3 regions of the Variovorax sp. M-6 genome follow, and region 1 is predicted to be linked to each of the others. Evidence: predicted binding sites of a transcription regulator. Region 1 holds the regulator's gene; each other region holds the start of a gene.
What was found. The regulator FNR, encoded in region 1, switches genes on or off when oxygen is low (the NO sensors DNR and NnrR bind a similar motif). The targets are predictions, from matches to a motif close to TTGATNNNNATCAA.
Positions count from the first base shown of each region.

Region 2: the regulator FNR is predicted to act here: its motif matches at 1,224-1,237, upstream of AB4Z46_RS13640 (universal stress protein).
Region 3: the regulator FNR is predicted to act here: its motif matches at 4,142-4,155, upstream of AB4Z46_RS26230 (hemerythrin domain-containing protein).

Region 1 covers NZ_JBFREQ010000017.1:34,664-44,587, forward strand. Annotated here, with positions in the region: gene AB4Z46_RS19365 (NAD(P)H-dependent flavin oxidoreductase) at 1-916, opposite strand, end outside; gene AB4Z46_RS19370 (universal stress protein) at 924-1,367, opposite strand; gene AB4Z46_RS19375 (sulfite exporter TauE/SafE family protein) at 1,467-2,177, opposite strand; gene hemN (oxygen-independent coproporphyrinogen III oxidase) at 2,179-3,591, opposite strand; gene fnr (fumarate/nitrate reduction transcriptional regulator Fnr) at 3,716-4,432, shown strand; gene AB4Z46_RS19390 (hypothetical protein) at 4,413-4,658, opposite strand; gene AB4Z46_RS19395 (FixH family protein) at 4,663-4,938, opposite strand; gene ccoG (cytochrome c oxidase accessory protein CcoG) at 4,956-6,395, opposite strand; gene ccoP (cytochrome-c oxidase, cbb3-type subunit III) at 6,406-7,323, opposite strand; gene AB4Z46_RS19410 (cbb3-type cytochrome oxidase subunit 3) at 7,320-7,466, opposite strand; gene ccoO (cytochrome-c oxidase, cbb3-type subunit II) at 7,479-8,105, opposite strand; gene ccoN (cytochrome-c oxidase, cbb3-type subunit I) at 8,115-9,554, opposite strand; gene ccoS (cbb3-type cytochrome oxidase assembly protein CcoS) at 9,622-9,759, opposite strand; gene AB4Z46_RS19430 (heavy metal translocating P-type ATPase) at 9,759-9,924, opposite strand, start outside.
Region 2 covers NZ_JBFREQ010000010.1:62,221-72,144, reverse strand. Annotated here, with positions in the region: gene AB4Z46_RS13650 (zinc-dependent alcohol dehydrogenase family protein) at 1-629, opposite strand, end outside; gene AB4Z46_RS13645 (flavodoxin family protein) at 639-1,166, opposite strand; gene AB4Z46_RS13640 (universal stress protein) at 1,390-2,211, shown strand; gene AB4Z46_RS13635 (hypothetical protein) at 2,278-2,898, opposite strand; gene AB4Z46_RS13630 (cytochrome C) at 3,134-3,460, shown strand; gene AB4Z46_RS13625 (adenosylcobalamin-dependent ribonucleoside-diphosphate reductase) at 3,475-6,366, shown strand; gene AB4Z46_RS13620 (AAA family ATPase) at 6,368-7,930, shown strand; gene AB4Z46_RS13615 (universal stress protein) at 7,965-8,492, opposite strand; gene AB4Z46_RS13610 (universal stress protein) at 8,632-9,054, shown strand; gene AB4Z46_RS13605 (DUF3563 family protein) at 9,179-9,328, shown strand; gene AB4Z46_RS13600 (carbohydrate kinase family protein) at 9,397-9,924, opposite strand, start outside.
Region 3 covers NZ_JBFREQ010000028.1:18,881-28,804, forward strand. Annotated here, with positions in the region: gene AB4Z46_RS26210 (AMP-binding protein) at 1-769, shown strand, start outside; gene AB4Z46_RS26215 (acyl-CoA dehydrogenase family protein) at 786-1,949, shown strand; gene AB4Z46_RS26220 (Bug family tripartite tricarboxylate transporter substrate binding protein) at 2,005-2,991, shown strand; gene AB4Z46_RS26225 (CaiB/BaiF CoA transferase family protein) at 2,988-4,103, shown strand; gene AB4Z46_RS26230 (hemerythrin domain-containing protein) at 4,209-4,793, shown strand; gene hppD (4-hydroxyphenylpyruvate dioxygenase) at 4,815-5,891, opposite strand; gene AB4Z46_RS26240 (Bug family tripartite tricarboxylate transporter substrate binding protein) at 5,916-6,896, opposite strand; gene AB4Z46_RS26245 (CaiB/BaiF CoA transferase family protein) at 6,933-8,087, opposite strand; gene AB4Z46_RS26250 (hydroxymethylglutaryl-CoA lyase) at 8,109-9,065, opposite strand; gene AB4Z46_RS26255 (LysR family transcriptional regulator) at 9,197-9,924, shown strand, end outside.

The sequences.
Region 1 (9,924 bases):
GGCCCGCCACGCTGGTGAACTCGACCAGGTCCTCGGGCCTGGCATCGGCGAGCACGCGCTTGAACGCCAGGTCGGCATCGCATTCGGCGGTGACCGCGAAGGCGGTGCCGAGCTGGACCGCCGAGGCGCCGAGCGACTGCAGCCGGCGGATGTCCTCGAGGCTCTCGACGCCGCCGGCGGCGATCAGCGGGATGCGGCCTTCGATGCCCGCGGTCTTGAAGAAGGCCTGCACCTGCGGCAGCACGACGTCGAACTCGAAGCGCGGGTCGTTCAGGTCGCCGACCCTGGCGGCGCCGAGATGGCCGCCCGCAAGGCGCGGATGCTCGATCACGATGGCATCGGGCAGGCGCCCTTTCTTCTCCCACTTGCGCACGATCAGTTGCACGCCGCGCGCATCCGACAGGATCGGGATCAGCGCGACGCCCGGATGCTCGCGCGCCAGTTCCGGCAGGTCCAGCGGCAGGCCGGCGCCGACCACCAGCGCATCGGCCCCGCAGGCCATCGCGTGGCGCACCTGCGGCTCGTAGGCGGTCAAGGCCTTCATGACGTTGACGGCGATCAGGCCGCGGCCGCCGGCGAGGTGTCGGGCCTTGGCGATCTCGCGGCCCAGCGCCTCGAGGTTGGCGGCGTCGATGCGCGCGCCGGCGTCGGGCTCGGCTTCGATGTTCGCGGTCTGCGCCCACAGGTCCGGGTGCAGGCGCCGCAGGTCGACCGACGACACGGTGCCGATGCCGCCGAGGCCGGCCACCGCGCCGGCCAGGCCACCGGCCGAGACGCCGACCCCCATCCCACCCTGCACCACCGGCAACAGTTCGCGGCCGGCGAGGTGCCAGCTCCTCAAGCCCGATGCGGCGGCCAGCGCGCGCAACGCATCGGCCTTGGCGGCCGCATCCGCCTGGTTGATTTCCTGCATCATGCGGGCGCTATCGGAGCACCAGCACCGGCAAGGCCGAATGCGTGAGCACATGCTGGGTCTCGCTGCCCAGCAGCAGGCGCCCGATGCCCCTGCGGCCATGCGAGGCCATCACGATCAGGTCGCTGTGATGCTTCTGCGCGGCGGCAATGATCGATTCGGCGACCTGGCTGGAATGGGCCACGAGCGCTTCGCAGCGCACGCCGCTCGCGCCCGCGCGCTCGCCGATCGCGTCGACCATGGCCTGGGCCTTTTCGAAGCGCTTCTTGTCGATGCTCTCGCTCTCGGCCCCCTCGTAGATCATCGTGCCGTCCATGTAGCTCTTGGGTTGCCTGCGGGCCACGGTGAAGGCGAGCAGCTCGGCGCCATGCTGCCGGGCCAGGCCGATGGCGGACTCGACCGCCTTCTCCGAAAGGGGCGAGCCGTCGGTCGCGACCAGGATTCGCTTGAACATGATGGGATCTCCAGAAGGGAAGGCCTCCAGTCTCGGCCAGACCCGCGCGGCGCGAATTGACTGGGATCAACTTCGCGTCGGTTGTCCGCAGGTCCTCGCTCAGCGGCACCAGATGTCGATCTGGTGCTGGAGATCCATCCAGAGCGCCTGCAGCGCGACCGCGGCGAGCAGCGCGCCGGCCAGGCGCGTGCCCCACTGCTGCGACACCAGGCCCGCGCCCGAGCGCAGGCGCTGCCACAGCCACGGCGCCAGCACGAGCGACAGCGCGCTGCCCGAGGCGAACAGCGCCATCACGGCCGCGCCCTCGAGCACGCCGTTGCTCAAGGCCGCCAGCATCAGCGCCGAGTACAGCAGGCCGCAGGGCATCGCAACCCAGAGCGCACCGGTGGCCAGCACGCCGAAGGGGCTGCGGGTCATGGGCTGCAGGCGCGCCGCGGCCCAGCGTCCGATGCGGCTGGCCCACAGCGGCTGCCGGCCCGAGGCCGCGAGCAGCACGCCCCAGGCGAGCACGGCCACGTGCAGCAGCATCCACGCGGGGCGCAGTGCGGCCACCTGTTCGCTCGCCAGGGCCAGGCCCTGGGCCGTGGCGGCCGCCGCGGCCCCGGCGGCCGCGTAGCCCGCCACGCGCCCGGCGTGGAACAGCGCGCCCGCCGGCAGCGAACGGCCCACAGGCACCAGCGCCGCGACGCCGCCCGCGGGCGCGCGCACGATGCGGATCACGCCCGCGCAGGCAGCGCCGCACATCGCGACGCAGTGCGGCCCGCCGGCCAGACCCATCACGAACGCGGTGCCGGCCAGCGCAGCCAGCATGTCAGACGATGCGCGAGAAGCGCGTGCGGTTGCGATCGGCCTGCAGGTAGCGGTCGAACACCATGGCGATCGCGCGCACGAAGAACCAGCCCATGGGCGTGACCTCGATGTAGCGATCGCCCAGGGTCACGAGGCCCTGCGCCGCAAGCGGTTCGAGCGCGGCCAGTTCGGTCGCGAAGAAGTGCTCGAAGTCGATCAGATGGGCCGCGCCCACGGCTTCGAAGTCCACCCGTCCCTGGCACATGATCGCCATGATCACGGCCCGCCGCAGCACGTCGTCGCGCGTCAGCGCCAGGCCGCGCACCACCGGCAGGCGGCCCTGGTCGAGGAGGTCGTAGTACTCCTCGAGCGTCTTCGCGTTCTGGCTGTAGGTGGCGCCGATGCGGCCGATCGCCGACACGCCGAGCGCCACCAGGTCGCAGTCCGGCTGGGTGCTGTAGCCCTGGAAGTTGCGATGCAGCCGGCCCTGCCGCCGGGCGACCGCCAGCGCATCGCCGGGCAGCGCGAAATGGTCCATCCCGATGTAGACATAGCCCGCGGCGGTGAGCGCGGCGATCGAGCGCGACAGCATATCGACCTTGGCGGCCGCATCGGGCAGGGCTTCGGTCGCGATGCGGCGCTGGGCCTTGAAGCGCTCGGGCAGGTGGGCGTAGGCGTAGAGCGCGATGCGGTCCGGCCGGAGCGCGCAGACCTGCTCCAGCGTGCGGTCGAACGAGGCGGCGCTCTGGCGCGGCAGCCCGTAGATCAGGTCGACGTTGACCGAATCGAAGCCCAGCCCGCGGGCCACCGCCATCAGGTCGAACACCTGCCGGGCGGGCTGGATCCGGTGCACCGCCTTCTGCACTTCCGGGTCGAAGTCCTGGACGCCGAAGCTCAGCCGGTTGAAGCCCAGCTCGGCCAGCGTCACGAGGCGCTCGCGGTCGACGGTGCGCGGGTCGATCTCGATCGAATGCTCGCCGTCCGGCGACAGCGTGAAGGCACCGCGAAGCATGGCCATGAGGTCCCGCAGGCCGGCATCGTCGAGGAAGGTCGGCGTGCCGCCGCCCAGGTGCAGCTGGCGGACGACCGCGCCGCGGCCGAGCTTGGCCACCTGCAGCGAGATCTCGCGCGCCAGGTAGTCGAGGTACTCGCGCCCCTTGCTCTTGTGCCGGGTCACGATCTTGTTGCAGGCGCAGTAGTAGCAGAGCGACTCGCAGAACGGGATGTGCACGTACAGCGACAGCGCCCGCGCGCTCGCGCCGGCCCCGCCGCGCTGCTCGAGGGCCTGGGCGTAGTCGTCCGCCGTGAAGGCGTCGACGAAGCGGTCGGCCGTGGGATAGGAGGTGTAGCGCGGGCCGGCGCAGTCGAAGCGGCGCAGCACGGAAGGCAGCGGCGCCGGGGGGGGCGTGAGGGCGGGAGCGGAAGCAGGGAGCATCGCGGGCGGCGGCAAGGGCTTTGGTGTGTCACTATGCCGCCGTCACGATCTGCAATCATTGACCTGTATCAAGCATCCGGCCCACTCCCCATCGGACAATCCCTGTATGACCTCGACTGCATCAATGAAACCCGAAAACATCAAGGTCGCCTGTTCCAACTGCAATCTGCGCGAGCTCTGCATGCCGGTCGGCCTGGACCCGGGCGAGCTGCAGCGCATCGACGACATCGTCGCCACGCGGCGCAAGATCAAGCGGCGCGAGACGCTGTTTCGCAACGGCGAGCCCTTCACCTCGCTCTATGCGATCCGCACCGGGGTGTTCAAGACCCGCGTCACCAGCGAGGACGGGCGTGACCAGGTCACGGGCTTCCAGATGGCGGGCGAGATCATCGGGCTCGACGGCATCGTCAACGACCAGCACACCTGCGACGCCGTGGCGCTGGAGGACTCCGAGGTCTGCGTGATGCCTTTCGAACGCATCGAGGAGCTGTCGCGCGAGATCACCGCGCTGCAGCGCCACGTGCACCAGATCATGAGCCGCGAGATCGTGCGCGAACACGGCGTGATGCTGCTGCTGGGCAGCATGCGGGCCGAGGAGCGGCTCGCGGCCTTCCTCCTCAACCTGGTCCAGCGCCTGCACGCGCGCGGCTTCTCGCGCTCCGAGCTGGTGCTTCGCATGACCCGCGAGGAGATCGGCAGCTACCTCGGGCTCAAGCTCGAGACCGTGAGCCGGACCCTGTCGAAGTTCGCGGCCGACGGCATGGTCGAGGTCGAGCAGCGCAACGTGCGCATCGTCGACCCCGAGGCGCTGCGCCGCATCGTCAATCCGCCGGGTTGTTGATCTCGCGCGCCGGCAGGGTCAGCAGCAGGGTCAGCGCGCCCGCCCCCATGGCCAGCAGCCAGAAGACGAAGAAGCCGACCGTGTAGACGGCCTGCCGCGAAGCGCCGAGCGCCTCGCCGCGCCAGTTCAGGTCGCCCGGGTCGACCAGCGCGAACACCAGCACCTCGAGCGCGCAGGCCAGCAGGAAGGCCGGCCAGAGAATCCACATCCAGCGGCGCATCTGCATGGGCTCACTCCTTCGGCAGCGGCACGGCGCTGCCCGGCGTCGCCGCGTGGTTGCGTCCGGCCACGGCCGGCATCAGCTTCTTGTCGGCCAGCGTGCGGTTGATCTCGACGCCCTTGCGGTAGTAGTCCTGGTCCACCACCGGGTCGGGCGTGGCGATGGCCAGCCACAGCGTGACGAAGCTGGCGACCACCACCACGGCCGGCCCGCCGATCACCATCCACACCAGCGGAAAGCGGTACCACGGAGGGCAAGGGTTCATCGCGTCGTTGTCGTGGGTCATCTTTGTCCTTGGGTTGATCAGCGCGGTACCAGGAACACCGCGGGCTCCGAGACACTGGCGTTGCCGCTTTCGGCGCGGACGTCGAAATGCACCTTGTGCGAACCCGCCGGTGCCGCGCCGTAGGGCAGCTGCAGCCGGACCGCGACCCAGCGCGACTCCGCCGGCGCGACCTCGACCACGGGTTCCGAGGACACGTGCAGGCCCTCGAGGCCGCTCGCCGCGATCCGGTAGCGCTGCAGCTCTTCGGTGGCGTTCATGATCTGCAGGCGGTAGACGTTCTCGAGCTGCCCGCCCTCGACGATGCGGGCCAGCGACGCGCGGTCGCGCACCACGTCGACCTTCAGCGGCGTGCGCGTCACCAGGCTGGCGAGCAGGCCGATGCACAGCGCCGCCAGCACCGCGGTGTAGATCAGCACCCGCGGCCGCAGCACGCGGCGCAGCACCTGCCGCGGCGTCCAGCGGCCCGCCATGCCGTTCTGCGTGGCGTAGCGGATCAGGCCGCGCGGCGTGGCCATCTTGTCCATCACGATGTTGCAGGCGTCCACGCACAGCCCGCAGCCGATGCACTCGTACTGGAGGCCTTCGCGGATGTCGATGCCGGTCGGGCAGACCTGCACGCACAGCTTGCAGTCGATGCAGTGGCCCAGCGGCGCCGCGGTCGATGCGCGCGCCTTCGCCGGCACGCCGCGAGGGTCGCCGCGCGCGGCGTCATAGCTCACGATCAGCGTGTCGCGATCGAACATCGCGCTCTGGAAGCGCGCATAGGGGCACATGTACTTGCACACCTGCTCGCGCATGAAGCCGGCGTTGCCGTAGGTCGCGAAGCCGTAGAACAGCACCCAGAAAATTTCCCAGGAACCCATCGTCGTGTGCAGGAACGACATCCCCAGCTCGCGGATCGGCGTGAAGTAGCCCACGAAGGTGAAGCCGGTCCACAGGCCGATGGAGATCCAGACCACGTGCTTGAACCACTTCTTGACCAGCTTCTCGGTCGTGAAGCCGCCGCTGTCCAGGCGCATGCGCGCGATGCGGCTGCCTTCGATCTTCTCCTCGACCCACATGAAGATCTCGGTGTAGACCGTCTGCGGGCAGGCGTAGCCGCACCACAGCCGGCCCGCCACCGCGGTGAACAGGAACAGCGAGAGGGCCGAGATCACCAGCAGACCCGTGAGGTAGATCAGGTCCTGCGGATAGAGCACCAGGCCGAAGATGAAGAAGCGCCGCGCGCCGAGGTCGAACAGCACCGCCTGGCGCTGGCCCCACTCGAGCCAGGGCAGGCCGTAGAACACGAGCTGCGTCGCGAACACCAGCGCCCAGCGCCAGCGCGCGAAGTAGCCGCTGACGCTGCGCGGGTAGATCTTCTCGTGGGCCGCGTAGAGGCCGACGCTCTTCTCGGCCGCCACGATCGGGATCACCGTGCGAGGGGCCGGCGTCGGCGCGGGCATGCGATCGGTCATGGCGTCGGGCTCACTGGGCCCCAAGGGCGGGCTTGTTCGTCAGGCCCCAGACGTAGGCCGTGAGCACGTGGATCTGGGCCTCGGTCAGCCGGCCCTGCTGCGCCGGCATCTGGTTGACCTTGCCGCCGTTGATCATCGCGATGATCGCTTCCTGCCCGTAGCCGTGCAGCCAGATCCGGTCGGCCAGGTTCGGCGCGCCGACCGCGGTGTTGCCCACGCCGCCGATGCCGTGGCAGGCCGCGCAGACCGTGAACTTGCTCTTGCCGAGGCCGGCGCGGACCGAGTCGTGCGGACTGCCCGACAGGCTCAGCACGTAGTTGGCGAGGTTCTTCACGTCCTCGGCCGAGCCGACCGCCTCGGCCATCGGCGGCATCGTGCCGATGCGTCCGAGGGCGATGGTCTCGTGGATCTTCTCGGGCGTGCCGCCATGCAGCCAGTCGCCGTCGGCCAGGTTCGGGAAGCCCTTGCTGCCGCGCGCGTCCGAGCCGTGGCACTGCGCGCAGTTGTTGAGGAACAGGCGCTCGCCGATCGCCATGGCGCCCGCGTCGGTCGCCAGCCGTTCGACCGGCTGCGCCGAGTAGGCGGCGTAGACCGGCGCCAGTTCGGCGTTGGCCTTCTCGACTTCCTTCGTGTACTCGCCCTCGGTGGTCCAGGCCAGCGTGCCGCGATAGCTGCCCAGGCCCGGGAAGACGACCAGGTAGCCGATCCCGAACACGATGGTCAGCACGAACAGGCCCATCCACCAGCGCGGCAGCGGGTTGTTCATCTCGCGCAGGTCTTCGTCCCAGACGTGGCCGGTGGTGTTGTCGTCGCCGGCCGGGCCGCGGAAGCGCGCGGTCCACCACAGCAGCAGCGCGCAGGCCAGGATGCCGCCCAGCGCGATGGCGGTCACGAAGTGCGACCAGAAGTTGCTTGTGAAATCGCTCATGAGGGGTCTTCTTCGAAGGGGAGTCGTGCGGCCTCCTCGAAGGCCTTCGCGTTGCGGCGCGAGCAGGCCCAGACCAGGATGCCGATGAAAGTGGCGAACGACGCCAACGTGGCGGCGATCCGCAGGGTGGTGACGGTGTCCATTCGCTGTGCTCCCTACTTGAGTGCCAGGCCGAGCGACTGCAGGTACGCGACGATCGCGTCCATCTCGGTCTTGCCCTTGACCTCGGCCGGCGCGGCCGCGATCTGCTCGTCGGTGTAGGGCACGCCCACGCGGCGCAGCGCCGTCATGTGGGCGGACGCCTGCGCGCCATCGAGCGGCGCCTTCTCGAGCCAGCCGTAGGCCGGCATGTTCGACTCGGGCACCACGTCGCGCGGATTGTTCAGGTGGATGCGGTGCCACTCGTCGCTGTACTTGCCGCCCACGCGGTGCAGGTCGGGGCCGGTGCGCTTGCTGCCCCACTGAAACGGATGGTCGTAGACGAATTCGCCGGCCACCGAGTAGTGGCCGTAGCGCAGCGTCTCGGCCCGGAACGGGCGGATCATCTGCGAGTGGCAGTTGTAGCAGCCTTCGCGCACGTAGATGTCGCGGCCCGCAAGCTGCAGCGGCGTCAGCGGCTCGACGCCCTGGACCGCCTCGGTGGTCGACTTCTGGAAGAACAGCGGCACGATCTCGACCAGGCCGCCGACCGCGATCACCAGCAGGATCAGCACGATCATCAGGAAGTTGTTGGTCTCGATCTTCTGGTGCGAGAAGCCGGCCTCGGGGGTGTTCGAACTCATGGCGTTTCCTCAGGCGTGGGCAAGGGTGGTCTGCGGGATCGGCGACGGCTTGCTGAAGCCCGAGATCACCGTCATCCAGACGTTCCAGGCCATCACCAGCATGCCGCCCAGGTACAGCAGGCCGCCGATCATGCGCACCACGTAGTAGGGATAGGTGGCCTTCACGCTCTCGACGAAGGTGTAGGTCAGCGTGCCGTCGGGATTGACCGCGCGCCACATCAGGCCCTGCATCACGCCGGCGATCCACATCGCGGCGATGTACAGCACGATGCCGATGGTCGACATCCAGAAGTGCAGCTCGATCGCCTTCACGCTGAACATCTCGGTGCGACCGTACATGCGCGGGATCAGGTAGTAGAGCGAGCCCATCGAGATCAGGCCGACCCAGCCGAGCGCGCCGGCATGCACGTGGCCGACGGTCCAGTCGGTGTAGTGCGACAGCGCGTTGACGGTCTTGACCGACATCATCGGACCCTCGAAGGTCGACATGCCGTAGAACGACAGCGAGACGATCAGGAAGCGCAGGATGGGGTCGGTGCGCAGCTTGTGCCAGGCGCCCGACAGCGTCATCACGCCGTTGATCATGCCGCCCCAGCTGGGCGCCAGCAGGATCAGCGAGAACACCATGCCGATCGACTGGGTCCAGTCGGGCAGCGCCGTGTAGTGCAGGTGGTGCGGGCCGGCCCACATGTAGGTGAAGATCAGGGCCCAGAAGTGCACGATCGACAGGCGGTACGAGTACACCGGGCGGCCCGCCTGCTTCGGCACGTAGTAGTACATCATCCCGAGGAAGCCGGCGGTGAGGAAGAAGCCGACCGCGTTGTGGCCGTACCACCACTGCACCATCGCGTCCTGCACGCCCGCGTAGGCCGAGTAGCTCTTCATCCAGCCCGCGGGAATCGCCGCGCTGTTGACGATGTGCAGCAGGGCCACCGCGATGATGAAGGCGCCGTAGAACCAGTTGGCAACGTAGATGTGGCGCACCTTGCGCATGCCGACGGTGCCGAAGAACACGATCGCGTAGGCCACCCAGACCAGCGCGATCAGGATGTCGATCGGCCATTCGAGCTCGGCGTATTCCTTGCCGCTGGTGTAGCCCATCGGCAGGCTGATGGCGGCGGCGACGATCACCGCCTGCCAGCCCCAGAACACGAACGAGGCCAGCGCCGGCGCGAACAGCCGGACCTGGCAGGTGCGCTGCACCACGTGGAAGCTGGTCGCCATCAGCGCACAGCCGCCGAAGGCGAAGATCACCGCGTTGGTGTGCAGCGGCCGCAGCCTCCCGTAGCTGAGCCAGGGGATGCCGAAGTTGAGGTCCGGCCAGGCCAGCTGCGAGGCGATGATGACCCCGACCAGCATCCCGACCACGCCCCAGACCACCGACATGAGAGCGAATTGCCGCACCACCGTGTCGCTGTAGACCGGCGCGGAAGAATTCGGAGCATGCATCGCAGAGCCTTCTTTTATGGAACGGGCCCAGTGTCCCGGCGCGGCGTGCGCGCGGGCTTGATGCAGATCAATCGTTCTGAAGAATGCGCTCGCCCTCGCCGTCGATGTCGTCGAATTGACCACGGTCGACGGCCCACCAGAGGCCGGCGAGGATGAACAGGACCAGCACCACCGAGAACGGGATCAGCAGGAAGAGGATGTCCATCAGGCCGCCTCGGCCAGCAGCGGCTGGCGGGCCAGCCGCGCGGCATTGAGCACCACCGCCAGCGAACTCGCCGCCATGCCCAGGCCCGCGAGCCACGGCGGCAGCCAGCCGGCGACCGCGAGCGGCACGCAGACCGCGTTGTAGCCGGCCGCCCACCAGAGGTTC
Region 2 (9,924 bases), on a different contig from region 1:
GCGCCAAGGCTTGTCGCGAAAGCCTGGCCTGCCATGTCGCCGGGCCGCGTGAATGCGTAGACCTGCCGGCCCTGTGCGGCAGCCACCTGGGCGATCAGGTGCGCCGCGGCTCCGAATCCGTAGATGCCCAGGCGCCGTGCGTCCTCGCCCGCCGCCTTCAGGCTGCGCCACCCGATCAGGCCGGCGCAAAGCAAGGGCGCGATATGGGCCGGGTCCTGGTTCAGGCCGCCCAGCGGCAAGCAGAATTCGGCCTCGGCAACGACGTGGCTCGCGAAGCCGCCGTCGCGGTGATAGCCGGTGAAGCGCGGCGTGTCGCAGAGGTTCTCCCGACCGTCGGCGCAGAAGGCGCAGTGCCCGCAGCTGTGGCCAAGCCAGGGCACGCCGACCCTGTCGCCGATGCAATGCCCCCGGACGCCCGCGCCGAGCGCCTCCACCTCGCCGACGATCTCGTGGCCCGGCACCATGGGCAGCACGGTCAGCGGCAGCTCGCCATCGACCACGTGCAGGTCTGTGCGGCAGACCGCGCAGGCCAGCACGCGCAGCCGCAACTCGCCGGCGGCAGGCTCCGGGAGCGGGCGTTGCTCCATCCGCAGCGGCTGGCCGGCGGCCCGAAGGACCATTGCCTGCATCCTGCCCCCTCAGACGCCCTGGGGTGACAAGGTGACCGGACGCACGACCTCCTTCGAGTCCTTGGCCGAATTCACCGCCGTTCCGAAGGCCTGCAGGCGGGCAGCGTAGCTGCCGTCGTCGACCTCGCGCATGGTGAGGGCGGTGCTCAGGATGGGAACACGCCCGAGCAGCCGGGCGATCTCGGCCACGGCGTTGGGCGAGCCCTGGCCACCCATGACCGACACCACGCCGACTTCGGGCAAATGATCGCGCTGTCTTGCCACGAAGCTGCGCATCGGGCCGGCCAGCTGCAGCGCCCAGATGGGCGACACCAGCACCACCGCGTCGAAGTCCCTTGGCAGCGGGCCGTCGTAGAGGATCGCCGGCCGGCGCCGAAACAGGGAGTCGAGCAGGCAGCGCAGGGTGCCGATGGCGCCGCTGCGGGGTCGGGCCTCCACGATCTCGGCACCGCGCCAGCCTTGCTGGCTGCACAGGAGTTCCGCCACCCGGCGGCAGGTGCCCGTATAGGAGTAGACGATCACAAGAACCTTGCTCATTGCCATCTCCAGTTCGTTGTCCAGTCTTCAATGTAGGAGTTCCCGGCCGTGACCGGCTTGCGCTGAATCAAGGGAGCGCCTGCCGCGCCTGCCGCGCCAGCCGGTGCTCTCGCCGGTGGATCGGGCGAAATACGCGCCGTGCGGTTTGACGCCGCGCAAGGCGAGGCGATGCCGATGGCGCTAAGTTGCCTGTATCTCACCCATGGATTTCGAAGGAGTTCTCATGCAAACACCGAAGACGATCCTGCTTCACCTGGACGGTTCAGCGCGCACTGCGGAGCGCGTCAAGGTCGCCCGGCAACTGGCCGAGGCCTTCGATGCCGAAGTCACGGGCTTGCCATGCACCATCTCCGCGCTCATGCGCTATCCCTATGCGCTGGAAGGCGCGGCCGAAGCCATGGCGATCATGCAGGAGCTCGACAAGGAATGCCGGGGCAAGGCCCATGCGACTTTCATGGCGGCCGGGGGCGGCTCCCCGCGCCTGCACTGGGCCGAGCCGATGAGCGATGCGCCCTGGGGCTTCGCCCGGCGCGCCCTGTACGCCGATCTGTTGATCCTGGGGCAGCGCGACGGCGACGACCCCGCCGCCGCCGAGCTGCCGCCCGACTTTCTGCCGAGCGTGCTCGTCGAGAGCGGCCGGCCGGCGCTGGTGCTGCCTTACGCGGGCCCGGTCGCCCCCATCGGGCGAACCGTCCTGGTTGCCTGGAAGGAATCGCGCGAGGCCGCGCGCGCGGTGTCGGCGGCGCTGCCCTGGATGAAGCGCGCGGAGTCGGTGCACGCGGTCAGCTACGGCGAAGCGGCGGACGCTTCCCTGCATGGCCTGCAGGACTATCTGAAGGGGCAGGGCGTGAGCGTCTCCGTGCATTCGGGTGGCCCCGAAGGGAGCGATGCCGGCGAGCACCTTCTGTCGAGGGCCGCGGACATGGGTGCGGACTTGCTCGTGATGGGTTGCTACGGCCACAGTCGTGCGCGCGAATGGGTGTGGGGCGGTGCCACGCGGTCGATCCTTCAGTCCATGACGCTGCCGGTCCTGATGTCGCATTGAGTCGACCCCACGGTGCTCGCGCGCATCGGTGTCGAGCATTCCGATCGCTTTCGGGCCGATACGGGGTTATCGCCCAGGACGTGGGTCCGCGGGCTGCGCCGGGGTGGCCTTGGACCCCTTGGCGGCCTCGACCGTCTGTTGCGCGGCATCCCTCGCAGCCAGCGCGGCGGCGCGCGTGGCCTCCTCGGCCTTCTGCAATGCATCGCGTGTCGACTGCGCGGCCTTCTCGGCTTCCTCCTTGCTGGACGCGATCACCTTGCTCGCGGCTTGTTCGGCCAGGTCGAGCGCCTCCTTGGTCGCCGCCGATGCCTTCTCGCCTTGCTCCTGCGCCTCGTGCACGGCTCCCGCGGCGGCGTCGAGAGCCTTTCCGGCCGAAGCGTTGGCCTTCTCCTCGAAGCGGTTCGCCGCCTCGGCGGCCTTCTGCGCTGCGCGCCGGATGGCTTCCGCGATCGCCTTGGAGATCTGGCCGGCGTTCACCTTGGCCTGCTCGGTTGCCGCCTTGGCCTCGTCGGCCGCCTTCTGCGCGGCGATCTGCGCCTCGTGTGCTGCCTTGGCCGCGGTATCCCTGGCCTTCTGGGAGGGCGTCGATGGCGGGCTCAATGGACCCGGTGGCGTGTTGTCTATCGCGAAAGCCGACGCGCTCAAGACGAGGACCCACACGGCGAAAAGGCTCTTCCTTGATGTCATGGTCGTTCTCCGAATGATGATGAGCGGCGACCCCCTCGTCGAGTCGATCTGCGAATTCCCGCGCGGAGTGCAGGCCCTTCCGGCATTTCGCCCCGCGTCGCCAGGCCGCCATGATTCGCGGTTCGATCGGTGTCGATTCGGAAAGGAGTTGCGTGCCGATTGCGCTGCGTCAATCTGCCGGCACCCCGCCTGCGCGATCCTTGGTACTGCCCTGTTGAAAGCGAGGAGCGGCGCCATGTCAACCTACCCACTGGCGGCATGCATTCTGGTCGGCGCGATCCTGTCCGGTACCTCGGCGGGCGCTCAATCGCGCGGAGAACTCTTGTACTCGACGCATTGCATCGCCTGCCACACGACGCAGGTGCATTGGCGGGACCGGAGACTGGCCACCGACTGGAAGAGTCTCCAGGCGCAAGTGGCGCGCTGGCAAGCCGCGGGTTCGCTGAACTGGAGCGACGAGGACATCATCGCGGTCACGTCGCATCTCAACGAGCGCTTCTACGGCTTCAAGACGCCTTCCGGTTCACCGGTGGTGCTGACGCCCACTGGTGGTCGCCATTGAGGAATGAGCTCGCGATGTCGACCGATACCCGGAAGACCCCGCCGCCGACGCGGAGGCTGCCCGCCCAGCAGATCAGCGAGGAGGTGCTGCGCGAGAAGTACGCCAAAGGCGACGAGCGCAGCATCGAGGACGTGTGCCGTCGCGTGGCCCGGGCGCTGGCACAGGCAGAGCAACCGGAGCTTCGCGCGCATTGGGAGCCGCGTTTCCTGCAGGCCCTGCAGGATGGCTTTCTGCCGGCGGGACGCATCCAGTCGGCGGCCGGCACCGCCTTGTCCGCCACGCTGATCAACTGCTTCGTGCAGCCGGTGGGCGACTCCATCGCGGCCGAAGAGGACGGCCATCCGGGAATCTACGTGGCACTGACGGAAGCCGCCGAGACCATGCGCCGCGGCGGTGGCGTGGGCTACGACTTCTCGCGCATCCGGCCGCGCGGCGCCTGGGTCGCCAGCACGCAGTCGAACGCATCGGGGCCGGTGTCCTACATGCGGGTCTTCGACCGTTCCTGCGAGACGGTGGAGTCCGCGGGCGCCCGGCGGGGCGCCCAGATGGGCGTGCTGCGCTGCGACCATCCCGACATCGAGGAGTTCGTCCGGGCCAAGGACCAGGGCGACCTGGCCAGCTTCAACATTTCCGTCGGGCTGACCGATGCGTTCATGGAGGCCGTGCAGGAGGACGGGTCTTTCGAGCTGGTGCATCGGGCGGCACCGGGGCCGCGGCTGCGAGCGGCGGGCGCCGGGCAGCGCGACGACGGCCTTTGGAGCTATCGCACGCTGTCCGCGCGCGCGCTGTGGGACCAGATCATGCAGTCGACCTACGACCATGCCGAGCCGGGCGTGCTGTTTCTCGACCGGATCAATGTCGACAACAACCTTTCCTACTGCGAGGCGATCGCGGCCACCAACCCCTGCGGCGAGCAGCCCCTGCCGCCCTACGGCTGCTGCTGCCTCGGCTCGATCGACCTGACGCGATTCGTGCGCACGCCGTTCGAGGCGGAGGCGCGATTCGACGAGGAGGCCTTCGCAAGCCTGGCGGCCGTGGCGGTGCGCATGCTGGACAACGTGCTGGACATCACCTTCTGGCCGCTGGAGCGCCAACGCGAGGAAGCGCGCAGCAAGCGGCGCATCGGCCTCGGCTTCACCGGCCTCGGGGATGCGCTGGTCATGATGAACCTGCGCTACGACAGCGCCGCCGCGCGCGAGGCCGCGCGCCGCATTGCCGAGGTTCTGCGCGATGCGGCCTACGGAGCGTCGGTCGACCTGGCGAGCGAGCGGGGCGCCTTTCCACTTTTCAACGCCGATCTCTACCTGAGCCGAGGGACGTTCGCGTCGCGGCTGCCCGCGCCGCTCAAGGAGCGCGTTCGGGCGGGAGGGGTGCGCAATTCGCATCTTCTTTCGATTGCACCCACCGGCACCATCAGCCTGGCTTTCGCCGACAACGCGAGCAACGGGATCGAGCCTCCGTTCTCGTGGACCTACATGCGGCGCAAGCGCACGCTCGAGGGCGCTTTCGAGGAACACGCGGTCGAGGACCATGCCTGGCGCCTGTATCGGCATCTGAAGGGAGAGGACGAGCCGCTGACCCCTGCTTTCGTCACGGCGCTGCAGATGAGTGCGCAGGCGCACGAGGAGATGGTCGCTGCCGTGGCGCCCCTGGTCGACACCGCCATCTCGAAGACAGTCAACGTGGCGGTCGACTATCCGTATGCGGACTTCAAGGATCTGTACCTGCGCGCCTGGAGGTCCGGACTGAAGGGCCTGGCGACCTACAGGCCCAATGCCGTCCTGGGCGCTGTGCTGAGTGCGCACGGACCGGCGATCGCCCAGGAGCCCATGACGATCGATGCAGGCCCGCTGAACGAGCGCCTGATGCTGGAGCGCATGCCGCAGCCGGTGCTGGCGTCGCTGCGCTGGCCCGGGCGTCCGGAGCTGCCGGCAGGCAATGCGGCCTGGACCTACATGGTGCGGCATCCGTACGGCGAGTTCGCGCTCTTCATCGGAGAGCTTCCCGAAGACGGCAGGCCGGCGCCGTTCGAAGTCTGGATCAACGGCGCGGAGCAGCCGCGCGGTCTCGGTGCGCTGGCGAAGACCTTGTCGATGGATCTGCGCGCGAAGGATCCGACGTGGATGCGCCTGAAGCTGGACGTGCTGGCCACGGTGCAGGAGGAGCGCTCGTTCGAGATGCCCTTCCCGCCGCACGGCGAGATGCGCCGCTTTCCCGGCGTGGTGGCGGCCACCGCCGCGGTCATCCGCTGGCGCTGCGATCAGCTGGGGCTGTGGCAGGACGAGGCGCATTCGGCCACGCCGGTCATCGACGCCCTGTTCAGCCGCGACGAGCCGCAGACCGGCCCCGACGGGACGCTCGCCTGGGCGGTGGATGTCCACAATCCGGCGAGCGGCGAGACGTTCGCGCTGACGCTCAAGGAAGTCCTGCTGCCGGACGGGCAGGGCGGGCGGGTCACCCGGCCCTGCGCCCTGGGTCTTTCCGGCAATCACCCGAGGGCGCTGGACGGCCTCGCGCGCATTCTCTCGCTCGACATGCGCGTGCTCGACCCGGCATGGATCGGCATGAAGCTGCGCAAGCTGCTGAACTACGCCGAGCCGCTGGGCCATTTCATGGCTTTCGTGCCGGGATTGCCGCGCGACCGTCAACGCCAGCAGGTCTGGCCATCGACCGTGGCCTACGTGGCGCGCCTGATCATCCATCGCTATGCGATGCTGGGCCTGCTGGACGGCGACGGGTACCCGCTGCGTGCGATGGGCATTCTGCAGGCGCCGACGCCGATGTCCGATCAACCGCCGCCGATGCCGGGCGCCCGGTGCCCGGAGTGCGGCAATGCCGCGATGATCCAGAAGGACGGCTGCGACTTCTGCACGGCCTGCGGACACCTCGGCGGCTGCGGCCAGTAGCATGGAATCCGGCACCACATCCGCGATCGTGGTGGACCGCACCCTGGTGGCGGCGCTGCGTGAGCGCTTGCGCTCCGACACCGGCCACGCGGTCGCGCTGATCGAGACCCACATCTCCTGGGTGCTGCTGACCGATCGCCTTGCCTACAAACTGAAGAAGCCGGTTCGCCTGTCCTTCGTCGACTTCGGCACGCTGGCGGCGCGCAAGCACTTCTGCGAAGAGGAGCTCCGGCTCAACCGCCGACTCGCGCCCTCGATCTACCTCGAAGTGGTGCCGGTGTGCGGCACGCAGGAGGCGCCGCACCTGGGCGGCGACGACGCCATCGACTTCGCCGTCTGCATGCGGCGCTTTCCGGAGGAGGCGCTGCTGCGCAACCTGCTGCTGGCGGGGCGGCTGAGGACGGATCATCTCGCGCGATTTGCGCAGCGGCTGGCGGCGTTCCACAGGCAAGCGCAGGACGCGCCGCTCTTCTCGGAGTTCGGCGCCCCGGAGCAGGTGCTCGGCCCGATGACCGACGCGCTGGCGACCCTGCAGGCCGACTACGGCGCCGAGCGGCTGCAGGCCTTGCGGACCTGGGCGGCCGAGCGGGGCGCGGGGCTTCGCACGGCATGGATCGGACGACAGCGCGAGGGGGCGGTGCGCGAATGCCACGGCGACCTTCATCTGGCCAATGTGGTGCTCATGGGCGATGAACTGACCGCGTTCGACTGCATCGAGTTCGATCCCGCGCTGCGCTGGATCGACGTGATGAGCGACGCGGCCTTCCTCACCATGGACCTGAAGGCACACGGGCGCAGCGACCTCGCGTATCGCTTTCTCGACGTCTACCTGCAGCACAGCGGCGACTATGCCGGCGTGCCGGTTCTGCGCGTGTACGAGGTGTATCGGGCGCTGGTGCGCGCGATGGTGGGCTGCCTGCGTGCGCGGACGGTCGGCGGGGACCCGCAGCCGGTCGAACCCGACTATCTCGCTTGTGCCGAGGCGCTCGCTGCGCGCAACGCGGGTCCGGCGCCCCGCCTGATGATCACGTACGGGCTGGCCGGCGCGGGGAAATCCACGATCGCGGCGGAACTGCTGGCGGTCGCGGGCGCGATCCGCATCCGCTCCGACGTCGAGCGCAAGCGGCTCTTCGGCCTGGCACCGCTGCAGCGATCGACCGGCCAGGCGGTGGACCTCTACACGCCCGAAGCCACCCGACGGACCTTTGAACGGCTGGCGACATGTGCGCGCACGGCACTTCAGGCCGGCTATCCGGTGATCGTCGATGCAGCCTTCCTGCGACGAGACGACCGGTTGGCGTTCCGGGCGCTGGCAGTCGAACTGCGCGTGCCGTTCTCGATTCTTCGCTGCCATGCCACCGAAGCGCAACTGCGCCAGCGGGTGGCGGCGCGCCGGGCGAGCGGTGGCGACGCGTCGGAGGCGGACCTGGCCGTGCTGGAGCGGCAGTTGGCCACTCACGAAGCGCTGGACGGCGAGGAGCGGGCGATGACGCTGGATGTCGACACCGAGGCGCTGCTGGACGTCGCGTCGCTCCTTGCCCGCTGGCAAGCGCGGCGCCGGTGACCGCTGCCTTCGCCGACGGATCGGATGGCGCCGCCTACTCGAACGACAGGGCCGCCGACGGAAGGTTCGTGCTCGTCGGGCCGGATTCCGCCCCGGCCTTCGCTTTCGCTTCGGCTTCGGACGCACGCACCAGCAGGACCGGCACGCTGGCGTAGCGCAGGATGTTCTCCGCGCTGCTGCCCATCACCAGGCGGCCGACGCCGCGCCGGCCATGCGTTCCGAGGACGATCAGGTCGGCGGGCCACTTGCTGGCTTCGGCCGTGACCTGGTCGTGGACCGAACCGGAGAAATGGTCGCACAGCACGGTGTCGGCCTCGATGCCCGAACCCTGCGCGGTGGCCTTGGCCTCCTCGAGCAGGTTGCGACCCTTCTCCCGCAGGACGTTGAGCCAATCCCCCGCATAGCCGGTGTAGGCATCCATGGCGAGGGCAAAGGAGAGTTCGTCGATCACGTGGAACAGACGCAGCCGCCCCTGGGTCAGCTTGGCGATGCCGATGGCCTCGCGCAGGCCGCGCGTCGATGTCGGACTGCCGTCGACGGGAACAAGAATGCGTTGGTACATGACACGCTCCTTCGGTTTGCGAATGTTGAGGCACCCAGTATCGGAACGACGTCGCATCGCGCCGTTGACCTGGCGCAAACCAGGCGGATGGCGCGGCGACGAATATCGGGCCATCCAGAACCCCTGACAGGAGAACATCATGAAAATTCTTCTTGCCGTCGATGGCAGCGACTACACGAAGCGAATGCTCTCCTGCCTGGGCGCGCACAAGGACTTCTGGGGCGCAGGCCATGACTTCACGGTGTTCTATGTCGTCCTTCCGGTCCCTCACCGGGCGGCCGCGTTCGCGGGACCGGACATGGTCCACGGCTACTACGAGGACGATGCCCGGGTCGTGCTCGACCCCGTGCGCGCGCGCCTGGCGGCGGAGGGAATCGAAGCCAGGTTCGTACACAAGATCGGCCATCCGGCGGAGGAGATCGCGTCGTACGCCGAGTCGGGCAAGTTCGACTTGCTGGTCATGGGGTCGCGTGGCCAGGGCGCCCTGACGAATCTGGTGCTCGGCTCGGTCGCTACCAAGGTGCTGGCGCGCTGCGCGGTGCCGGTCCTGCTGGTGCGCTGAAAAGCCGCAGCAGTCTCCCCGGGCCGCGCCGGCGAGACCTGGTCGTCCCTTCGGAAACCTCTTTGGCACCGAGGAATTAGGGTTTACCCTAATATCTCGTGCTGTGTCCACGACGAGGCTTTCCATGTCCAAACTTCTTGAGTTCTTCAAGGCCCTGATCTCCATCGACGGGTTGTCGCAAGCCCGCGACGAGGCGTACCTCGCCGAAGCCGTGGACAACTACGATCTTGAACGCCGCATGCGCGAAATCGATCGGGGTCGCCGATTCGGCTGAAGCCGACGGACAGGGCCCGCGGGCCGTCGGCGGCCATTCCCACCTCTTCGTGAGCGGCTGCAGTCCGCTCAGGGTTGGAGTTCGCCGCGTCGCGGCAAGTCGGCGCCACGTCGCGAGCACGTGATGGCCGCCGCGGCGACGGCGAATTGCAAGGCCGTTCGCAGGCGGGCGACGGACAACGATGCGATGGCGCCGATCGACAGGCTGTCGTGCTCGGCCAGCCAGGTCAACAGCGCGGCCTGGAAGGTGTCGCCGGCACCCACGGTGTCGACCACCGGCAGCGCGACCGCAGGCACGCTCGCCGAGCCGGATCGCGTCCAGGCCACCGCGCCGTCGCCACCCCGCGTGACCACGACGAGGCCCACGCCGCGCGCCATCGCCTCGTCGGCGAACCGCTGCAAGCCGGTGCCCGGCAACAGCAGCGACAGGTCTTCCTCGCTGATCTTGAGCAAGTGGGTGCGCGGCAGCATCCACTGCAGCATGTCGCGCCAGCGTGCCAGGTCGGGCTCGACATTGAGCCGGACGTTGGGGTCGTAGCAGATCGGCGTGCGCGCGTGCTCGCGCTCCACCAGCGCGCGCAGCGTGGCGGCAATGGG
Region 3 (9,924 bases), on a different contig from region 1:
TCCGTCGATCGGGCGCTACGACCTGTCCAGCCTGCGCTCCATCACCTATGGCGCAGCACCGATGGCGCCCACGCGAATCCGGGAAGCCTGGGCCTGCTTCGGTCCGATCCTCTCGCAAGGCTACGGGGGGAGCGAGACCACCTCCGGCGTGGCGCGCCTGTCCGTCGAAGACCACGCGCACGCGATCGCGCACCGTCCCGAGCGCCTGGCATCCTGCGGACGGCCCCACGTCGAGGCCGATGTGCGCGTGGTGAACGAGCGCGGCGAAGAGGTCTCGGGCGACGAAATCGGCGAAGTGGTGGTCCGCGGCGAAGACGTCTTCAAGGGCTACTGGGGCGCGCCGGAACTCACGGCCGAGGTGCTGGTCGACGGCTGGTTCCACACCAGCGACCTGGCGCGGGTGGACGAGGAGGGCTTCATCTACCTCGTGGACCGCAAGAAGGACATGATCATCTCGGGTGGATTCAACGTCTACCCCACCGAGGTGGAAGCCGTGCTCTACCAGCACCCCGCGGTCTTCGAGGCCTGTGTGGTGGGCGTGCCCGATGCGCAATGGGGCGAGAGCGTGAAGGCCGTCATCTGCCTGAAGGCTGGCGCCAAGGCCACGGACGGCGAGCTGATGGCCTTCTGCCGCGAGCGCCTGGCGGACTACAAGTCCCCGCGCACGATCGAATTCGCGGCCGAGCTGCCCAAGAACCCAAGCGGAAAGATCGCGCGCAAGCTGGTGCGAGAGCCCTATTGGGCCCACGTCGAACGCCGCGTCAACTGAACGAAGGAACAGACAGATGGAACACCTTGCCAGCCCCCAGCTCGCCGAGATTCGCGAGCGTCTTGCCCGCTTCATTCAGGACGACGTTCTCCCGATCGAGAAAGAGCTCGAACTCGGCCCCGAGGACCCGTGGCCGCGCGAAGTCCTGCATCGGATCTGGCGCCGCTCGAGCGAAGCGGGCCTGCTGCCGATCTGCCTGCCGCCCGAGATGGGCGGTGCGGGCCTGAGCGTCCTGGACCAGTGCCTGCTGAAGCTGGACATCGCCAGGTCCGGCGCGTTGCTGGGCGCGCACGTGCTGGGCGACCTGAGCGGTCCGCCGCGCGTGGGCAACATGCTGAAGTACGCCACGCCCGATCAGATGGAGCGCTTCTTCCTGCCGGTCATTCGCGGCGAGAAGGGCACCTGCTTCGCGATGACCGAACCCCACTCCGGATCCGACGCCAACAGCATCACGACCCGCGCGGTGCTCGATGGCGACGAGCTCGTCATCAATGGCCACAAGCACTACATCAGCGGCTCGCCGTTCGCCGACTTCGCGATCGTCCAGTGCGTGACCGATCCCGACAGCACACCCAAGGGGGTGACGGCGGTTCTGGTCGACCTGGATTCGCCCGGCGTGCGCCTGGAGCAGGCCTATCTGCCGATGTCCGGCCAGCACATCGACGCGGACATCATTTTCGAGAACACGCGCGTGCCGGTCGGCAACGTGTTCGGCGGCTTCGGCAACGGCTTCAAGCTCGGCATGGCGCGCATCAACGTGAACCGCCTGCTGCACTGCCCGACGATGCTGGGCATGGCGCGCCATGTGTACGAGCTGTCTCTGGGATACGCCCGCACCCGCCAGCAGTTCGGCGGCCCGATCGCACGCTTCCAGGCGATCCAGCACATGCTCGCCGACATGGCCGCGGCCTTGTGGGCGTGCGAAAGCATGATCCTGAACACGGCGATGCTGGCCGATCGCGGCGCCGACATCCGCATGGAGGCCGCGGCCTGCAAGCTGTTCGTGTCCGAGCGTTGCTTCGAAGTGGCCGACAAGGCGGTGCAGATCCACGGCAACGTCGGCGTGACGAAGAACCATCCGGTGGAGCACGTGTTCCGCAAGCTGCGCATGTTCCGCATCGTCACGGGCACCAGCGAGATTCAGCGCAACACGATCGCCCGCGTCATTCTGGAAGCGTGAGTGAAAGAGGCGCACCAAGCGCCCGCGCAACCTTCAATTCACAAGGAGACAAGACATGAACAAGAGACGCTTCCTGCAGGCGGCCGGCGGCGCCGCGGCGGCACTGTTCGCATCGCACGCCAGCTGGGCCGCGGACGCCTATCCGGACCGGCCCATCCGGATGCTGGTGCCGTTCCAGCCGGGCAGCACACCGGACATCTGGGCGCGGGCGCTCGGCAGCGCCCTGACGGCGCGGCTGGGCCAGCCGATGGTGGTCGAGAACATGCCCGGCGCCGGCGGCTCCATCGGCGCATCGGCCCTGAAGCGCGCCAGCCCTGACGGCTATACCCTGGGCCTGTTCGCCAACACGCAAGCCATCACCGTGCATACGTTCCGCACGCCGCCCTACGACCTGGCGGCGGATTTCGTGGCCATTTCGATGCTGGGCGGCGGGGCTTCGCTGCTCACGGTTCCCGCGTCGTCGCCCATACGCACGGCCCAGGACTTGATCGCTGCGCTGAAGGCGAAGCCGGGCGGGATGGCTTACGGCTCCGGCGGCAATGGCAGCATTGCCCACCTGGCGGTCGAGCAACTGCTCAGGGATACCGGCACGACGGCCTTGCACGTCCCCTACAAGGGCGCGCCGGACATCGTCTCGTCCCAGCTGTCGGGCCAGACCCAATTCGGCATGCCCATCCTGGGGACGGCATTGACGTTCGTCAACAACGGCAAGCTGCGTGCGCTGGCCATCACCAGCGACAAGCGGTCGCCCTCGCTGCCCGAGGTGCCGACGCTGGCAGAGGCGCTGCCTCCCGGCTTCTCGTTGAACAGCTGGTCGGGGGTTTTCGCGCCCGCCAGGACGCCGGCGCCGATCGTCGATCGCCTGTCCAGGGAGATCGGCGCCATCTTGCGCTCGGGTGCGATGGATGAGCTGGTGAAGACCATGGGCTCCGAGCTCCGCCCCGATGGCTCGCCGGCGGAGTTCCAGAAATTCGTGATCGCCGAGGACAAGCGCTTCGGCGATCTGATCAAGAGCATTGGCTTGAAGGTGGACGGACGATGAAACCGGAATGGTCGTGCCTGAAGGATGTGACGATCCTCGATGTCAGCCAGTTGCTGCCCGGGCCCCACGCGGCGTCGCTGCTCGCCCAGTTGGGCGCGGACGTGATCAAGATCGAGAACCCGGACACCGGGGACACCTCGCGCCTGCTCGGGCCGGCGGTGTTCGCCCAGTTCAATCGCGGCAAGCGATCGGTCGCCCTGGACCTGAAGTCGCCCGAGGGAAAGGCTGCCTTCCTGGACCTGCTCCAGCGCGCCGATGCGGTGATCGAAGGCTTCCGCCCCGGCGTGATGCAGCGGCTCGGGCTGGGCTACGACACCCTGGCCGAGGTCAACCCGGCCATCGTGCTGTGCTCGATCTCGGGCTTCGGCCAGACCGGGCCGCTGGCGGCCGATGCGGGCCATGACCTGAACTACCTGGCCCTGTCGGGCTACTGGGCGGTGCCGGTGCAGGTGCACGACAAGGTGTCGCGCCCACGCGCGCGCATCTCGGACTTCGCCGCCTCCGGCTATGCCGCACTGTCGCTGAGCGTGGCGATCATGAGCGCCCGCCAGAACGGCAAGGGGCAGCACCTGGACGTGTCGATTCTGGATGCCGTGACGTCCTGGACGGTGCAGGGCGCCTGGGCCGCCCGCGGCATTCCCGCGGACAGGCTGATCGACTCGCCGACGGTGATGCCGGAGAACGACCTGTTCGAGACCCTGGATGGCCGCCACCTCGCGATGGGCATCCTGGAGAACAAATTCTGGGTCAACCTGTGCGAGGTGCTGGGCGATGAGTATCCTGCCTTGCGCGATCCGCGTTTTGCGACCCGGCCGCAGCGGCAGAAGCACAAGCAGGAGGTCAATGCCCTCATGGTGCAGGTGTTCGCGGGCAAGACGCTGGCTGAATGGGGCGATCGCTTCGCCGGCACCGACGTCCCTTTCTCCCCGGTGCTGGGCGCCGCGGAGCTGTTCGAGGATGCGCAACTGATCGCGCGCGACATGGTGCGGCACCACCCCGAGGAAGGCCTGATTTCGGTGCGCTTCCCGGTGAAGTTCTCCGCCGGCCTGCCGGATGCGCCAGGGGCGGTGCCCGCGCTCGGCGCGCACACCGGGTCGGTCCTGAAGGCCTGAGGCGGTCTGGCGCCCCCCACGCTCTCAAGCGCATGTCTTTGATCTGCCGCAAGGTCGCGACGGGCCGGAGGTGAGAGGCTACGGCCATCCCCTCCGGAGAGCCGCATGACGCACACCACGATCAGAATCATCCGCGACGAGCACTCGGCGCTGTCCGCCATGCTGCGCTCCATCGTCCTGCTGCTGGCCCAGCATCGCCGACAGGGCACGCTGCCGGATTTCGGCGCCTTGCGTGCGATGCTTTTCTACGTCGACGAGTTTCCCGAGAAGCGGCACCACCGCAAGGAGTCCGAGCTGCTGTTCCCGAAGCTGCGCGCACGGACCCCGATCTCGCGCGAACTGCTCGACCGGCTGGACGACGACCACGCGCGCGGCGAGCGGAAGATCCGCGAAGTCGAGCATGCGCTGCTCGCCTTCGAGATGATGGGCGAGGTCCGTCGCCAGGCCTTCGAGCAGGCGGTCGAACGCTATGTCGACTTCTACCTGGCCCACATGGCGATGGAAGAGCGCGAGATCCTTCCGCTGGCCGAGAAGGTGCTGACGGACGACGACTGGAGCGACCTCGACCGGGCCTTCAGCGCCAATCGCGATCCGCTCACCGGCTGCGAGCCGGAGCCTGACTACGGGGCGCTTTTCACCCGGATCGTGAATGCGGTTCCCGCACCGATCGGCCTGGGCGCGGGGCGTTGAAGGGCGGCCGGTTCGCGGACTTCAGTCCGCCTTCAGCACGCCGCGGCGCACCTGGTCGCGCTCGATCGACTGGAACAACGCCTTGAAGTTGCCCTCGCCGAATCCGTCGTCGCCCTTGCGCTGGATGAACTCGAAGAACACCGGTCCGAAGGCGGTCTCGGAGAAGATCTGCAGCAGCAGGCGCGGACTGCCGCCCCCGGTGCTGCCGTCGAGCAGGATGCCGCGCGCCTGCAGTTCGGGGATCGGCTGGCCGTGGCCCGGCAGCCGCTGCTCGAGCATCTCGTAGTAGATGTCGTTGGGCGCGGTCATCAGGGGCACGCCGGCCAGGCCGAGCTGGTCGATGGTCGAGATCAGGTCGTCGCTCAGGAGCGCGATGTGCTGGATGCCCTCGCCGTTGAACTTCATCAGGAATTCTTCGATCTGGCCCGAGCCCTTGGAGGATTCCTCGTTCAGCGGAATGCGGATCTTGCCGTCGGGCGCGGTCAGCGCCTTCGAGGTGAGGCCGGTGTATTCGCCCTGGATGTCGAAGTAGCGGATCTCGCGGAAGTTGAAGAGCTTCTCGTAGAAGCCGGCCCAGAAGGCCATGCGGCCGCGGTAGACGTTGTGCGTCAGGTGGTCGACGATCTTCAGGCCGTGGCCGGCCGGATGCCGGTCGACGCCCTCGATGAACTCGAAGTCGATGTCGTAGATCGACTTGCCGTCCTCGAAGCGGTCGATCAGGTACAGCGGCGCGCCGCCGATGCCCTTGATCGCGGGCAGCCGCAGCTCCATCGGGCCGGTGGCGATCTCCACCGGCTGGGCGCCGAGCGCGAGCGCGCGCGCGTAGGCCTGGTGCGAATCCTTGACGCGGAAGGCCAGCCCGCAGGCCGAGGGGCCGTGCTCGGCCGCGAAGTAGGCCGCCGGGCTGTTCGGCTCGCGGTTGACGATGAAGTTGATGTCGCCCTGGCGGTACAGCACCACGTCCTTCGAGCGGTGCCGGGCCACCAGGGTGAAGCCGAGTTTCTCGAAGAAGGGCTCGAGGAGCTGCGGCGTGGGCGAGGCGAACTCGACGAACTCGAAGCCCATCAGTCCCATCGGGTTCTCGAACAGGTCGGTCATGTGCGTGCGCTCCGAAGTTGCGGCCTACTCGGCCGTGATGTTGGCCTTCCTGACCAGCCGGGCGTAGCGCTCCTGCTCGGTCTTGAAGAACTGGGCCGAGGCCTCGGGACTCATCGGGTTGATGATGTTCTCCTGCTTGGCCATGGCTTCCCTGGTCTCCGGCATGCCGAAGGCCGCCACCACCGCAGTATGGAGCCGTTTGACCTCGGCCGGTGGCAGCTTGGCCGGGCCGATCACCGCGAACCAGCCCGAGACGTCGACCTCGGGGAAGCCCTGCTCGGCGATGGTCGGCACGTCCGGCAGCGAAGGCACGCGGGTCTTGCCCATCACGCCGATCGCGCGCAGCGCGCCGCTCTTGAGCTGGCCCTGGATCGCCGGCACCGCCACCACGCCCATCTCGACCTGGCCGCCGATGATGTCGGCCACCATCGGTCCCACGCCCTTGTAGGGGATGTGGCGGACATCGACGCCGGCGGCATCCATGAACATCGCGCCGGCCAGGTGGATGATGGTGCCGTTGCCGGATGACGCGTAGTTGTAGCCGTCCGGCTTGGCCTTCAGCAGCGCCTGCAGCTCCTTGGCGTTCTTCGCCGGCACCTTCGGGTTCACCACCAGCACGAAGGGCGTCGCGCCGATCACCGAGATCGGCGTGATGTCGTTGATGGCGTCGAAGGGCATCTTCTTGAAGACGCTGGGATTCACCACGTGGTTGTTGGACACCACGCCGAGGGTCTGGCCGTCGGCCGGCGCCCGCACCACCACGCTGGTGCCGGTGAGGCCGCCGGCACCCGGCAGGTTCTCGATCACGACCGCCTGGCCGCCCAGCGCCTTGGTGAGCGAGGGCGAGGCGGCCCGCATGATGGTGTCGACGCCGGAGCCGGCACTCACCGGAAGCACCATCCGCAGCGGCTTGTCGGAGCCCTCGGCGAAGGCGCCGCTGGCGGTCACGGCGAAGGCGGCGGCGAGCAGGGCGGTCATGCCGCGGCGTTGGATCCTGAGGTTCATGGTGTGTCTCCGTGGGTCTTTGGGGGAATAGGGAATTCAGGCGGGCACGCGGATGGCGAGGCCGGCGAGGATCTCTGCGGTGTGCTGGCCCACGCTCGGCAGCGGGTGCCGAACGCCCGGGCGGCGGCCGCCCATCATCAGCGGCAGCAGCACGACGTCGGTGGTCTGGCCGTCGTCGCATTCCATCGGCACCAGGCCGCCGCTGGCCTTCAGGTGCGGGTCGTCGACCAGCTGGTCGGGCCGCATGATCGGTGCGTAGGGGATGCCGGCGGCCTCGAGCCTGGGTGCGAGTTCCGCCACGCGATGGTGCTTCAGGATCTCGCCGAGCTTCGCCAGCAGCGCCGGCCGAACCGCCACCCGCAGCGCGTTGTTCGCGAGCGCCGGATCGGCGGCCAGCGCCGGCGCGTCGATGACGCGGCACAGCGTCAGGAACTGCTTGTCGCTCACCGCGCCGATGAAGAGCTGCTCGCCGTCGGCCAGCGTGAAGACGTCGTACACGCTCCAGGCCGACACGCGCGAAGGCATCGGCGGCGGTGGCTCGCCGGTCATGGCGTACTGCTGCATGTGCTGCGACGACAGGAAGACGCAGTTCTCGAACAGCGCGCTCTGCACTTCCTGGCCGCGGCCGGTGCGCTCGCGTTCGCGCAGCGCCGCCAGTACGCCGATGGCGCCGAACATGCCGCCCATGATGTCGTTGACCGAGGTGCCGGCGCGCAGCGGCCGCCCGACCGGGCCGGTCATGTACGACAGCCCGCCCATCATCTGCACCACTTCGTCGAGCGCCAGCCGGTTTTCGTACGGACCGGGCAGGAAGCCCTTGTGCGTGACGTAGACCAGGCGCGGGTACTTCTTCGACAGGGTCTCGTAGTCGAGGCCGAAGCCGGCCATCAGGCCGGGCCGGAAGTTCTCCAGCACCACGTCGCACTGGCCCGCCAGTTCGGCCGCGGTGGCCCGGCCCTCCTCGGTGCCGATGTCGATCACCACGCTCTTCTTGTTGCGGTTGAAGGAGCGGAAGAAGCCGATGCCCAGGCCCGGCAGCTTGCGGGTCTTGTCGCCGCCGGGCGGCTCGACCTTGATCACCTCGGCGCCGAGGTCGGCCAGGATCATGCCGCAGGTGGGGCCCATCACCATGTGGGTGAACTCGAGCACGCGGACGCCGGCGAGCGGCAGGGGAGCGGTGGCGGTGGTCATGGAAGCATCTCGTGGTGGGGATCAGGCGGCCACGGCGTGGGCCGCCGCGCCGAAGGTCTTGGGCAGGCCGGCTTGCCACAACGCGCCGTGCAGCGTTTCGCCGGCCAGCCACTCGGCGACCCGGGCGCGCAGCGCCAGCAGCCGGTCGATGTCGATGCCGGTCGCGATGCCCATGCTGCCGAGCATGTAGGCCAGGTCCTCGCTCGAGACGTTGCCGCTGGCGCCCGGCGCGTGCGGGCAGCCGCCGATGCCCGCGAGGCAGGCATCGAAGCGGGCCACGCCGACCTCGAGCGCGGCGTAGACGTTGGCCAGGCCGAGCCCGCGCGTGTCGTGGAAATGACCGCACCAGAAGCGGTCGCCGGCGATCTTCAGCGCCTCCTCGAAGAGGTCGCGCACCATCGCCGGGTCGGCGTAGCCGACGGTGTCGGCCAGGCTCACGCGGTCGGCGCCGGCGTCGAGCAGGGCCTGCAGAAGCCGCAGCACCTCGCGCGGGTCGACCCGGCCCTGCAGGGTGCAGCCGAAGGCGGTGCCGACGCCGCCCTCGATCAGCGTCCGACGTCCGGACGCATCGCGCGCGGCGCGGATGCGCGCCACTTCGGCCACCACCTCGTCCGGGGTCTTGCGCAGGTTGGCGAGGCTGTGGGCATGGCTGGCGGAGAGCGGCACGATCATCAGGTCGGCCCCGGCGGCGATGGCGCTTTCGGCGCCGCGCAGGTTGGGCACCAGGACCGAGACGAAGAGCTTCGGCAGGGTCTTGGCGAAGGCGACGAGCTCGGCGGTATCGGCCAGCTGAGGCAGCAGGCGCGCCGGCACGAAGGAGCCGACCTCGATCTCGCGCTGGCCGGCTTCGTGGGCCGCGCGGATCCATTCGATCTTCTGCGCGGTAGGCAGGATGGTGGCGATGCTCTGCAGGCCGTCGCGCAGGCCGACTTCTCGGATCACGGCGCTGCGCGGCAGCCGGGTGGCGGTGAGGGTCATCGAATCCGTCTCCTGTCTTCGGGCGCACGGTGCGGCGCCATGGACAGACTGTAGGCATTCCCACTCGGTATAAAAAGCGGTAAATTGGAACGTTCAACGTTCCCATTCGGAATGCCACGAGCTGAACCCCCATGCGCGACCTCGACCTCACCTCCTTGCGGCTCTTCGTCAGCGTTTGCGAGACGCGCAACATCGCGCGGGCCGCCGAGCTGCACCACATCGTCGCCTCGGCCATCAGCAAGCGCCTGCTGCTGCTCGAGGAGACCGTCGGCAACAAGCTGATCGAGCGGCACCGGCGCGGCGTGCAACCCACGGCGGCCGGCGAGATCCTGCTCGAGCATGCACGCCTGATGCTGGCCGGCGCCGACCGGGTGGCGCGCGACATGGCGGCCTACGGCACGGGCATCAAGGGGCAGGTCAGGGTGCTGGCCAGCGTGTCGTCGATCGCCGAGTTCCTGCCCGACGACATCGCCGCCTTCCTGCAGTTGCCCGCGCACCGCGACATCCGCATCGACATCGAGGAGGCACTCAGCCGCGACCTGGTGCGCGGCTTGCGCGAAGGCCTGGCGCCGGTGGGCGTGTGCTGGGACGCGGCCGACCTCGAAGGCCTGGCGACCCGGCCCTACCGGCACGATCACCTGGCGATCATCGCGCACCCCGCGCACCCGATCGCGCGCTTCAAGCGTTGCGCTTTCGCCCAGACGCTGGATTTCGAGCACGTCGGCTTGCCGGCGTCGACCGCGGTGCACACCATGCTGGGGCGCGCCGCGGCCATCATCGGCAAGCCGATCAGCTACCGTGCGGTGGTCAGCACCTTCGACGCCTCGATGCGCTGCGTGCGCGCCAACCTCGGCATCGC